2 regions of the Paraburkholderia sp. D1E genome follow, and region 2 is predicted to be linked to the other one. Evidence: riboswitches for the same ligand, from Rfam matches in the RefSeq annotation. Region 2 holds a riboswitch; the other holds the start of a gene.

Region 1 (4,870 bases), 1.0 Mb from region 2:
CACGACGATGAACGCAGCCATCAGCGACATGGCGCAGAAGTGGACGATGCGCGCATTGTCATAGCCGCCCATCAGATCGCGCAGCAGCGGAAACTGCACCGATTTCCAGATCGCGAGGCCCGAAAGCACCAGCGCGATCAGATCGCAGACGACAAACAGGTAAGCGAATTTCTGCACTGCGTTGTAGACACGCAGATCGGCGTGCGAGAGCTTGCCGGTCAGTGCGGCGACGAAGTCGTGCAGCACGGCGCGCGGCGAGACCGGCAGAAACTTGCGCACGAAACGCCCACTCGCCAGGTTCAGCGCGAGATACAGCAGACCGTTGAAGACCAGCAGCCACATCGCCGCGAAGTGCCATTGCAGCGCGCCGCCAAGCCAGCCGCCGAGCGTGATCGTCGTGGGAAACGTAAAACCTTTGAAGATCGGCGACGCGTCATAGATGCGCCAGCCGGACAGCATCATCAGGATGGCTGCGAGTGCATTGAGCCAATGCGTGATGCGCACCCACACCGGATGAATCGTGCCGCTCTTCGGTATAACGGGCGGAGCGGTTTCGCTGAGAGCATGAGGCGTTGCCATGAGAATCTCCGGTGAAATAGGGGAACCGAGGGGCGTCGCGCGATCAATTGCAGGCGGCCAGTTCGCCCACTTGCAGCACGTCGCCGGTCGCCGCGTTTTCGACGAACGCGACTACGCCAAAGTTGTCAGCCGGGGCGTTGGCATCGGCATCGTCGATGCGGATATCGCGGCGGATTTGCGCGTTACCGGCAACAAGTGGCACGGGGCCAATCCATTGCCGCACGACGCGTTCGTGATGCAGCGTCGCGCCGCTGTTTTCCCCGGCTCTGACCTGCGAGTTCAATGCGTTCTGGTAGACCGCGACGTAGGCATTCAGCTGAGCTGTTGTGTCTGCCGCCTTGCTGGTGAATTGCGCATCGACATTGAAGGCGCCCTTCGCCTGCGGCTTCAGTTCGAGCGCCACGTTCGCCTGCGCCGGTTCGGCGACAACCTTGCCGATGCGGCTCTGGAAACTGTCGCGCTGCGACCAGCTGCGCAGCTCGCGGCCGGATACGAAAATCTCGGGTGTGTAGATGGTGTGGCCGCCGGCGAGGTCAGTGAGGGTTTGCTGACGTTCGGTAAAGCGATGCTGCGAAAAGCGGTCGGTCCAGCCGAGGCTATTCCAGTAGTCCACGTGCAGAGCCAATGGCACGATGCTTTGGGTTGCCCCGCTGTTTTTCCACTGGCTCAGCCAGTTGTCCGCGGGCGGGCAACTGTTGCAGCCTTCGCTGCTGTAGAGCTCGACCAGCGCTACGCGGTGGGATGGACTGTGCGACGCGCATACGGCACCGGCGGCGGTGGCGAGGCCGCTGGCTGACAGCGTTGTCAGCGCGACGGCTAGCGCGATTGCGCGGGTGACATGCCGGTTGGCTCGGCGGGTTCGGGCGGTTTGCATGGCGTGCTCTCATCAGGATCTGCACGTTTGTCGATCCACGAGCCCGCTTATGACAGCCAGTTCTTTTTTTTTTTGGGGTTGTTCAACTGCGGTCGCGACCGTTCCATGCTATATACGCCCGCGGGGCGCGGCGTGTCTGTACGCTTGAGGGCAAACTGCCTCAATACACCGCTGCCCCGCGAAGACGCCTCAATCGTAACTAACGACAACCGTCACCCGGGTATCCAGCGCTGCATTCTTCGGTGCAAGCGACAACACCCCGCCATCGCGGCCAACCCGGTAGTGCCCATCACTGGCAGCGCGAGACACACGGCCACCGCTATCGACAAAACGTCCGGCCACCGCATCACGCGCCGTCGCACCGTTATTCACCTGAAGTGCAACATCAGCACCCGTAGCCACGCCCGGCGCAGCGCTAAAGGTTAGCGTGACCGCCGAACCCGTTTGCGCGAGCCGCCCGCCGGTAGCATCGACGCGTGCCCCGGCCGGAGCCGGGGCCGCCGAAATCGCCAGTTGCGGCGCTACGATCGCTCCCGAAAAACTAATCGTTCCATTACTCGCCGCCACCGCCGGCATTGGCGATGCAACCAGCGCCGCCATCGCCGCGACCGCGCCGAGCGCCCCAAACCGCACTAGTCCCGTTTTCATGAGCCCATCTCCTTAAAGCCGTATCGATCCGCATCACGCCATTGACGCGCCACCCACCGCCGGTCGTCCGGCTGGGCAACGGCCGCCCCTACAGGCGGATTAACGGCAGCGCCGCGGCGGCCTTGAACGACCCGGTGCGAAATAGACGCGCCGCACCCTGCGCACACGGCACCTCTCGGCGGCGATTAAGGAGACGCCCGGCCCGTGCTAACATTCCCCTTTCGATTGCGTCGATCAAGTCTTCTTTCCGGCGCTTACCCCAATACTTTTCGCTCCCTGCCAGCTATCCCATGCGTCCTCCGTTCTCCCGTGCCCTCACCCGCTTGCGCCCCCGCCGCGCAACCGGTGGCGCGCGCGCGGACGTAGCAGCGCCTCACGCCGGTCAGCCGTCCCGAACGCTCCCGCTTCTCGCCGCCCGGCGCCCGATCTGACGTTGCTTCCTCCATAACCGGAGCCACGTCGTCGGGCTCCGGGCTGATCTCATTCGCACGCAATTCCCATATGTGCAGATCAATTGGAGAACCCGTCATGAAAAAGACGAAAACCTGTTACCTCACCGAACTCGACGTCGCTCGTCTTGAAAAACACGCGGCCGCGCCCGGCGCCGACGCCAAACTGCAAGACATGCTCGACGACGTCCTGGAACGCGCCGTGATCGTCGAATCGCGCGACATTCCCGCGAACGTCCTCACAATGAATTCGCAAGCCACGCTGGTCGACGAAACCAACGGCGAGCAGATGACCTGGACGGTCGTCTATCCGCCCGATGCGGACTTCGCGCACGGCCGCCTGAACGTGTTCTCACCGGTCGGCCTCGCCTTGCTCGGCGCCAAACGCGGCGAACGCATCCGCTTCACGCCGCCGAGCGGCACGGAGAAAGTCCTGAAGCTCGAAAAGATCCTGTTTCAGCCGGAAGCCGCCGACGATTTCACGCTGTAAGCCAGGCGCACTCGCGACGCAGAACCGCTGCGCCGCACCATCCCCGGCAGCCCTATCACAATAAGAATAGTGCGTGGCTGACCGGCGTTATCTCCGACATCTGACTTTTTCAAGACGGGTTGCCAAGCACCGCCCGGGCGGTGTATCGTGTGCGCTGCTAACGCGGGGGTCCTGCGTAGCGCGGAGGTTGGAGGTCCGTGTTGCGTGGGTGAGAAATACCCTTTGAACCTGATCTGGATAATGCCAGCGCAGGGAAGCGTACGGATTTCGCACCTGGTCTACCGTTTCATCTCTCGCGATTTCCGACAACTTCCATCTCGTCTCCTGCTTAGCGGCCCACATTGCTTTGCGAGGAGATACGCATGAACGCCAATCCGAAGTTTCTTTCCGCCGACGCTCACGTCGATGCCGCCGCTGTCGCCCCGCTGCCGAATTCCCGCAAGGTCTACGTGACCGGCTCGCGAGCCGATATCCGCGTGCCGATGCGCGAAATCTCGCAGTCCGACACGCCGGATAGCTTCGGCGGCGAGAAGAATCCGCCGGTCTTCGTCTACGATACGTCGGGCCCCTATTCCGATCCGCAAGCGCAGATCGACATCCGCGCGGGTCTGCCGGCGCTGCGTCAAGCCTGGATCGAAGAACGCGGCGACACCGAAGCCCTGACGGGCCTGTCGAGCGGCTTCAGCCGTGAACGCGCCGCCGACACGGCAACCGCCGAACTGCGCTTCCAGGGCCTGCATCGCACGCCGCGCCGCGCAGTCGCCGGCAAGAACGTCTCGCAGATGCACTACGCGCGTCAGGGCATCGTCACGCCGGAAATGGAATACATCGCGATTCGCGAGAACCAGCAGCGCGCCGCGTATCTGGAAACCCTGAGGACGAGCGGCCCGAACGGCGAAAAGCTCGCGGCCATGATGGGCCGCCAGCATCCGGGCCAGGCGTTCGGCGCGAGCGCATTCGGTCCCGACGGCCTGAAGGAAATCACCGCGGAATTCGTGCGTGAAGAAGTCGCACGTGGCCGCGCGATCATCCCGAACAACATCAATCACCCGGAAAGCGAGCCGATGATCATCGGCCGTAACTTCCTCGTGAAGGTGAATGCGAACATCGGCAACTCGGCGGTGACCTCGTCGATTGGCGAAGAAGTCGACAAGATGACGTGGGCGATCCGCTGGGGCGGCGACACGGTGATGGATCTCTCCACCGGCAAGCACATTCACGAAACGCGTGAGTGGATCATCCGCAATTCACCGGTGCCGATCGGCACGGTGCCGATTTACCAGGCTTTGGAAAAGGTCAACGGCAAGGCCGAAGACCTGACGTGGGAAATCTTCCGCGACACGCTGATTGAGCAGGCCGAGCAAGGTGTCGACTACTTCACGATCCACGCGGGCGTGCGTCTGCAATATGTGCCGCTGACGGCCAAGCGCATGACGGGTATCGTCTCGCGCGGCGGCTCGATCATGGCGAAGTGGTGCCTCGCTCACCACAAGGAAAGCTTCCTGTACGAGCACTTCGAAGACATCTGCGAAATCATGAAGGCGTATGACGTGGCCTTCTCGCTCGGCGACGGCTTGCGCCCCGGCTCGATCTACGACGCGAACGACGAAGCGCAACTCGGCGAACTGAAAACGCTCGGCGAACTCACGCAGATCGCGTGGAAGCACGACGTGCAGACCATGATCGAAGGCCCCGGCCACGTGCCAATGCAGTTGATCAAGGAAAACATGGACCTGCAACTGGAATGGTGTGACGAAGCACCGTTCTACACGCTGGGACCGTTGACGACCGACATCGCGCCGGGCTACGACCACATCACCTCGGGCATCG
Region 2 (4,870 bases):
GGACGACGCGATCGAGTTCGGCGCCGCTCATGCCAGTTGTGCTGCTTGCGTCATCGGTGCTACTCATGTCGCTCATGTTGTTCATGCTGTTCACGCGGCAATCGGTTCGCCGGAGCGCTCGACGTCGAGCGTGTCGCCGTGGAACGCCGCCAGTGATTCGCGATGCGCGACGCTGACGATCGCCGCCTTCGGCAGCCGCTCGGTGAACAGGTGATAGAGACGTGCTTCGTTTTCCGAATCGAGCGCGCTGGTCGCTTCGTCGAGAAACAGATAGTCCGGCTTGTGCAGCAGCACGCGGGCGCCGGCGAGACGCTGTTGTTCGCCCGGCGAGAGAATGCGCGTCCAGTGTCCCGATTCCTGCAGGCGGTCGGCGTAGTCCGACAGGTGGCAGGTGACGAGCGCTTCGCGGCATTCGTCATCGGAATAGGTGTCCGCGGAGGACGGATAGGCGAGCGCGGCTTTCAGCGTGCCGATCGGCATGTAGCTGACTTGCGGAATGAACATCATGCGCGCGTTGACCGGGGCATCGATCGAGCCGTCGCCGAATGGCCACAAGCCGGCGAGTGCGCGCATCAGCGTGCTCTTGCCCGAGCCGGACGGGCCACGCACCAGCCAGCGCGAGCCCGGCTTGATCACGATATCGCGGATGCGCGACAGCGGGTTGCCGTTCGGCAGTGAGAGCTGGAGGCCAGCGGTGGTGAGCTTGTCTTCGTCGACAAAGTGAAGATTGATGCCGCCATGCGCGGTCGCGGGCGATGTGGCTTCTTTCATGCGCGACTCATGGACGACCCGCTTGAATTCCCGCAGACGGTTAACAGTAGCGCGCCAATCGACCAGGCTGCCGTAACTGTTGATGAACCAGGAGAACGAATCGCTGACGGTACCGAACGCCTGCTGAATTTGCATCAACACGCCGAACGTGAAAGCGCCAGCGAAGTAGCGGGGCGCCGCGACGACGAGCGGAAAAATGATTGCGATCTGACCGTAGAAACTCAGCACGAAGCTGAGTCGCTTGGTGTATTTCATCACGCGCCACCAGTTGTCGCGAATGCGTGCGAAGACACCTTGGGCGTTGGCCTTTTCCGTCTCCATGCCATCGTAAAAAGCGATCTGTTCAGCGTTTTCGCGCACGCGGATCAGGCCGAAACGGAAGTCAGCCTCAACGCGTTGTTGCTGGTAAGTGATCGATACGAGGGGGTGGCCGAGCTTGTGAATGACATACGAGCCGCCGAGCGCGTACAGCGCCGCGACCCATACCATGTAGCCCGGAATCACGAGCGGCATGCCGCCGAGCGTGATGCTCAGTGCGCCGGCCAGACCCCAGAGGATGGTGATGAACGAAACGAGTGTGACGACCGTCGACAGCAGATCGAGCGACAGCGACAGAGTGTTGGTGGCGAACGACTGCAGGTCGTCGCTGATCCGCTGGTCGGGGTTATCGGCGAGCCCATCGCGCTCGATCCGGTAGAACGCGCCCTTGCCCAGCCATTCTTCGAGGTATTCGTTGGTGAGCCACTGGCGCCAGCGGAAGCCGAGCATCTGGCGCAGATACCGGCCATATACGAAGAGAATGATCATCGGGAAGACGATCAGGCAGAAGACCACCATCAGATGCGGAAAGTCTTTGACGTTCTTGCTTTGCAGCGCGTTATAGAACTGCCCGCTCCACGTGTTGAACTTGACGTTCAGCCAGACGCTGGTGAGGTTGATGGCGATGATCGCAACGAGCAGGCTCCACGCCAATTTCCATTCTTTCGAAACCCAATAAGGTTTGATCAGGCTCCAGGCGGAGACTTTTTCGTCCGGCGGCAGCGCGGGGCTGGAAGCGGTATTCGGTGTCATGAGCATCCTGGTGAAGTGCTGGCCCATGCCGGGCCGGCCTCAGTCGGGCCGGCTCAACGGTGGGTTTGCGGTGCGTGCTCCCGGGCGTCGTGCTCGACGAACGCACGTCCGGGTGAGCGTCCGATTCTGGCGCGAAGCCCTTAAGTGAAAATTAATTCCCGCTCGGGGGCCTCGCCTCGATACCGCATGTTGCGCGTGCAACCAGGCGTGTCGCCCGCGCGCAGCTCCTGCGGTATCCGGTCCTGGCATTGTGCCAGAGCGCTGCATGCGGCCGTATTGATGAATCGAAAGATAGTGACGGATCAATTGCACACGACGGCGCAGGTCGCTGGTTTGCGGGCGCCGTGCCTTTTATGGTCTAATGACCTTCGACGAAACAGGGGTGCTTTGCCCACAGGCTGCGTGATTCGCACGCAGCGGCGGCGAGGCTGAGAGAGACCCTTTGCACCCGATCCGGGTAATACCGGCGCGGGAAGTTTCCGGAAGCAGCCAGTCTTCCATTCCCCGCCGGGCGGCGTCCGTCATTGGACACGTGTATTGCCCGGCCGGCCTCACCCGCCGGTTTCGTCCTGGGTACGTGCGTTTTTTGCCGTACGGAAAGGACTCGATGACCGCCTATTCTTCAGACATGTGTTTTGACTCTTGCCACGCTCTCGTCGGTTATGTCGGCGTGCCGTGCAGCTTTGGCTTTGCCTGCCATTGCTGTGCCGCGGAGCGCGCGCGATGACTCGTCTTGCGCAACCCGATTTCGCGGTGCTTGGCGGCGGCCTTTGCGGGCGTTTGGTCGCGTGGCGTCTCGCCGGCCAGGGGCATCGCGTCGCCCTCTATGAACGTGGCGACGCCGCCGGTACGCAAGCGGCAGCCTGGGTCGCCGCGGCAATGCTGGCGCCGCTTGCCGAAGCCGCCAGTGCTGAACTGCTGATTACGCGCCTCGGTGCGAGTTCGCTCGAAACCTGGCCGCAAGTCCTCGCTGAATTGCCGGAACCGGTGTTCTTTCAGCGTAACGGCACGCTGGTCGTGTGGCATCACGCCGATCGCACCGAAGCGCCGTTGTTCGAACGCCGTGTACGCTCGAACGCGCCTGCTGAATTGCTCGACGGCGGCTTCGTGACGCTGGCGGGCGCCCAGGTCGGCGCTGCTGAACCCGCGTTGGCGGGTCGCTTCAACCAGGGCTGGCTACTGCCGCGCGAAGGCCAACTGGATAACCGTCAGGTACTGTCTGCGCTGGCCGCGGGCCTTGCCGAGCGCGGTGTCGAAACGCACTGGAACACGCCAGTCGACGATCATGCGTTGCCGCCCGCGCGTGTCACGATCGACTGCCGGGGTTTGGGCGCGAAGCCCGTGCTGCCCACACTGCGCGGTATTCGCGGCGAAGTCGCTCGCGTGCATGCGCCGGGTATCAAGCTGACGCGGCCGGTGCGCCTGCTGCATCCACGCTACCCGCTGTATATCGCGCCGAAGCCGGACGATCTCTACGTGATCGGCGCGACCGAGGTGGAAGGCGAGGACATGTCGCCGGTCAGCGTGCGCTCGGCGCTCGAGCTGTTGAGCGCGGCGTTTTCCGTGCATCCCGGCTTCGGCGAGGCACGCATCCTCGAACTGAATTCGCAGTGCCGTCCGACTTTGCCGGACCACCGTCCGGCCTTGCTGTGGGATGGCGCGCAGACACTGCGCGTGAACGGCCTGTACCGGCACGGCTACATGATCGTGCCCGAAGTCGCCGACGAAGCCGTGCGCTTCGCCGCAGCGCTGCTCGACGGCCGCATCGGCGATGCCGATGCCTTCGCCGACTGGCAAAGCGCCGCGCGCTGGAGCGAGCTGTTTCAACTGGATTCCACGCGGGAACCGGCGTGAGCGTTGCGCGTCTGCTGGTGAAATAACCGCAGGCAAACAAGCGAGCCGCACCGTTACCGCCATCGATTGAACTGTATTCGAACACTATGGACATTCATATCAATCAGAAGCCGTTGTCGCTGCCCGAAGGCGCGACTGTCGCCGATGCGCTCGCCGCGTTCGGCGCGCGTCCGCCGTTCGCGGTCGCGCTGAACGGTGATTTCGTCGCACGCACCCAACATGCGGCGCGCGCGCTGCGGCCGGGCGACAAGCTCGATGTCGTGCAACCCGTGGCCGGCGGCTAAATCCCGCGCCACGCATTGCCGGAGACCAGGACTATGCAAATGACTTCCCCCCAAACCGCCGACGCGCTCACGCTCTACGGCCAAACTTTCGCGAGCCGCGTGTTGCTCGGCACCTCGCGCTATCCGTCGCTGCAGTCGCTGTCGGATTCGATCGACGCGGCCCGGCCCGGCATGGTGACCGTTGCGCTGCGCCGGCAGATGAACGAAGGCGGCGCCGAAGCCGGTTTCTTCGACCTGCTCAAGCGCCATGGTGTGCCGCTGCTGCCCAACACCGCCGGCTGTCTGACCGTCGGCGAGGCGGTGACGACCGCGCATATGGCGCGCGAAATCTTCGAAACCGAGTGGATCAAGCTCGAACTGATCGGCGACGATTACACGTTGCAGCCCGACCCGATTGGGCTGATCGAGGCGGCTGCACAACTGATCAAGGACGGCTTCAAGGTGCTGCCGTATTGCACCGAAGATCTGGTGATCGGTCGCCGTCTGCTCGATGTGGGCTGTGAGGCGCTGATGCCGTGGGGCGCGCCGATCGGCACGGGTAAGGGCGTGATCAATCCGTATGGCCTGCGTGTGTTGCGCGAACGGCTGCCCGATGTACCGCTGATCGTCGACGCCGGCCTCGGTGTGCCATCGCACGCGGCGCAAGTGATGGAGTGGGGTTTCGACGGCGTGCTGCTGAACACCGCTGTGTCGCAGGCGACGCACCCCGACGCGATGGCGCGCGCCTTCGCGCTGGGCGTCGAAGCGGGCCGCCAGGCTTTTCTGGCGGGGCCGATGGCCGAGCGCGAAAGTGCGCACGCGAGCACGCCGGTGGTCGGCATGCCGTTCTGGCATCAAGATGGGAGCGCCGCATGACGCAAACTTTGCCTTTGACTGGCCGCGACCTCTTC

Evidence for each region. Region 2 has a riboswitch for thiamine pyrophosphate ahead of ACUN0E_RS21855 (FAD-dependent oxidoreductase). Riboswitches for the same ligand answer to the same signal wherever they lie in the genome.
Region 1: linked by a shared signal. The riboswitch ahead of thiC (phosphomethylpyrimidine synthase ThiC) and the one ahead of ACUN0E_RS21855 (FAD-dependent oxidoreductase) in region 2 are both predicted to bind thiamine pyrophosphate.

Annotation. Positions count from the first base shown of each region.
Region 1 is NZ_JBQYMB010000001.1:5,899,749-5,904,618, reverse strand. Features, by position in the region: gene ACUN0E_RS26600 (cytochrome b/b6 domain-containing protein) at 1-579, opposite strand, end outside; gene ACUN0E_RS26595 (DUF1223 domain-containing protein) at 623-1,453, opposite strand; gene ACUN0E_RS26590 (hypothetical protein) at 1,643-2,101, opposite strand; gene ACUN0E_RS26585 (GreA/GreB family elongation factor) at 2,630-3,040, shown strand; TPP riboswitch at 3,195-3,313, shown strand; gene thiC (phosphomethylpyrimidine synthase ThiC) at 3,403-4,870, shown strand, end outside.
Region 2 is NZ_JBQYMB010000001.1:4,887,166-4,892,035, forward strand. Features, by position in the region: gene ACUN0E_RS21845 (SDR family NAD(P)-dependent oxidoreductase) at 1-31, opposite strand, end outside; gene ACUN0E_RS21850 (ABC transporter ATP-binding protein/permease) at 91-1,842, opposite strand; TPP riboswitch at 2,211-2,334, shown strand; gene ACUN0E_RS21855 (FAD-dependent oxidoreductase) at 2,566-3,696, shown strand; gene thiS (sulfur carrier protein ThiS) at 3,783-3,980, shown strand; gene ACUN0E_RS21865 (thiazole synthase) at 4,020-4,835, shown strand; gene thiE (thiamine phosphate synthase) at 4,832-4,870, shown strand, end outside.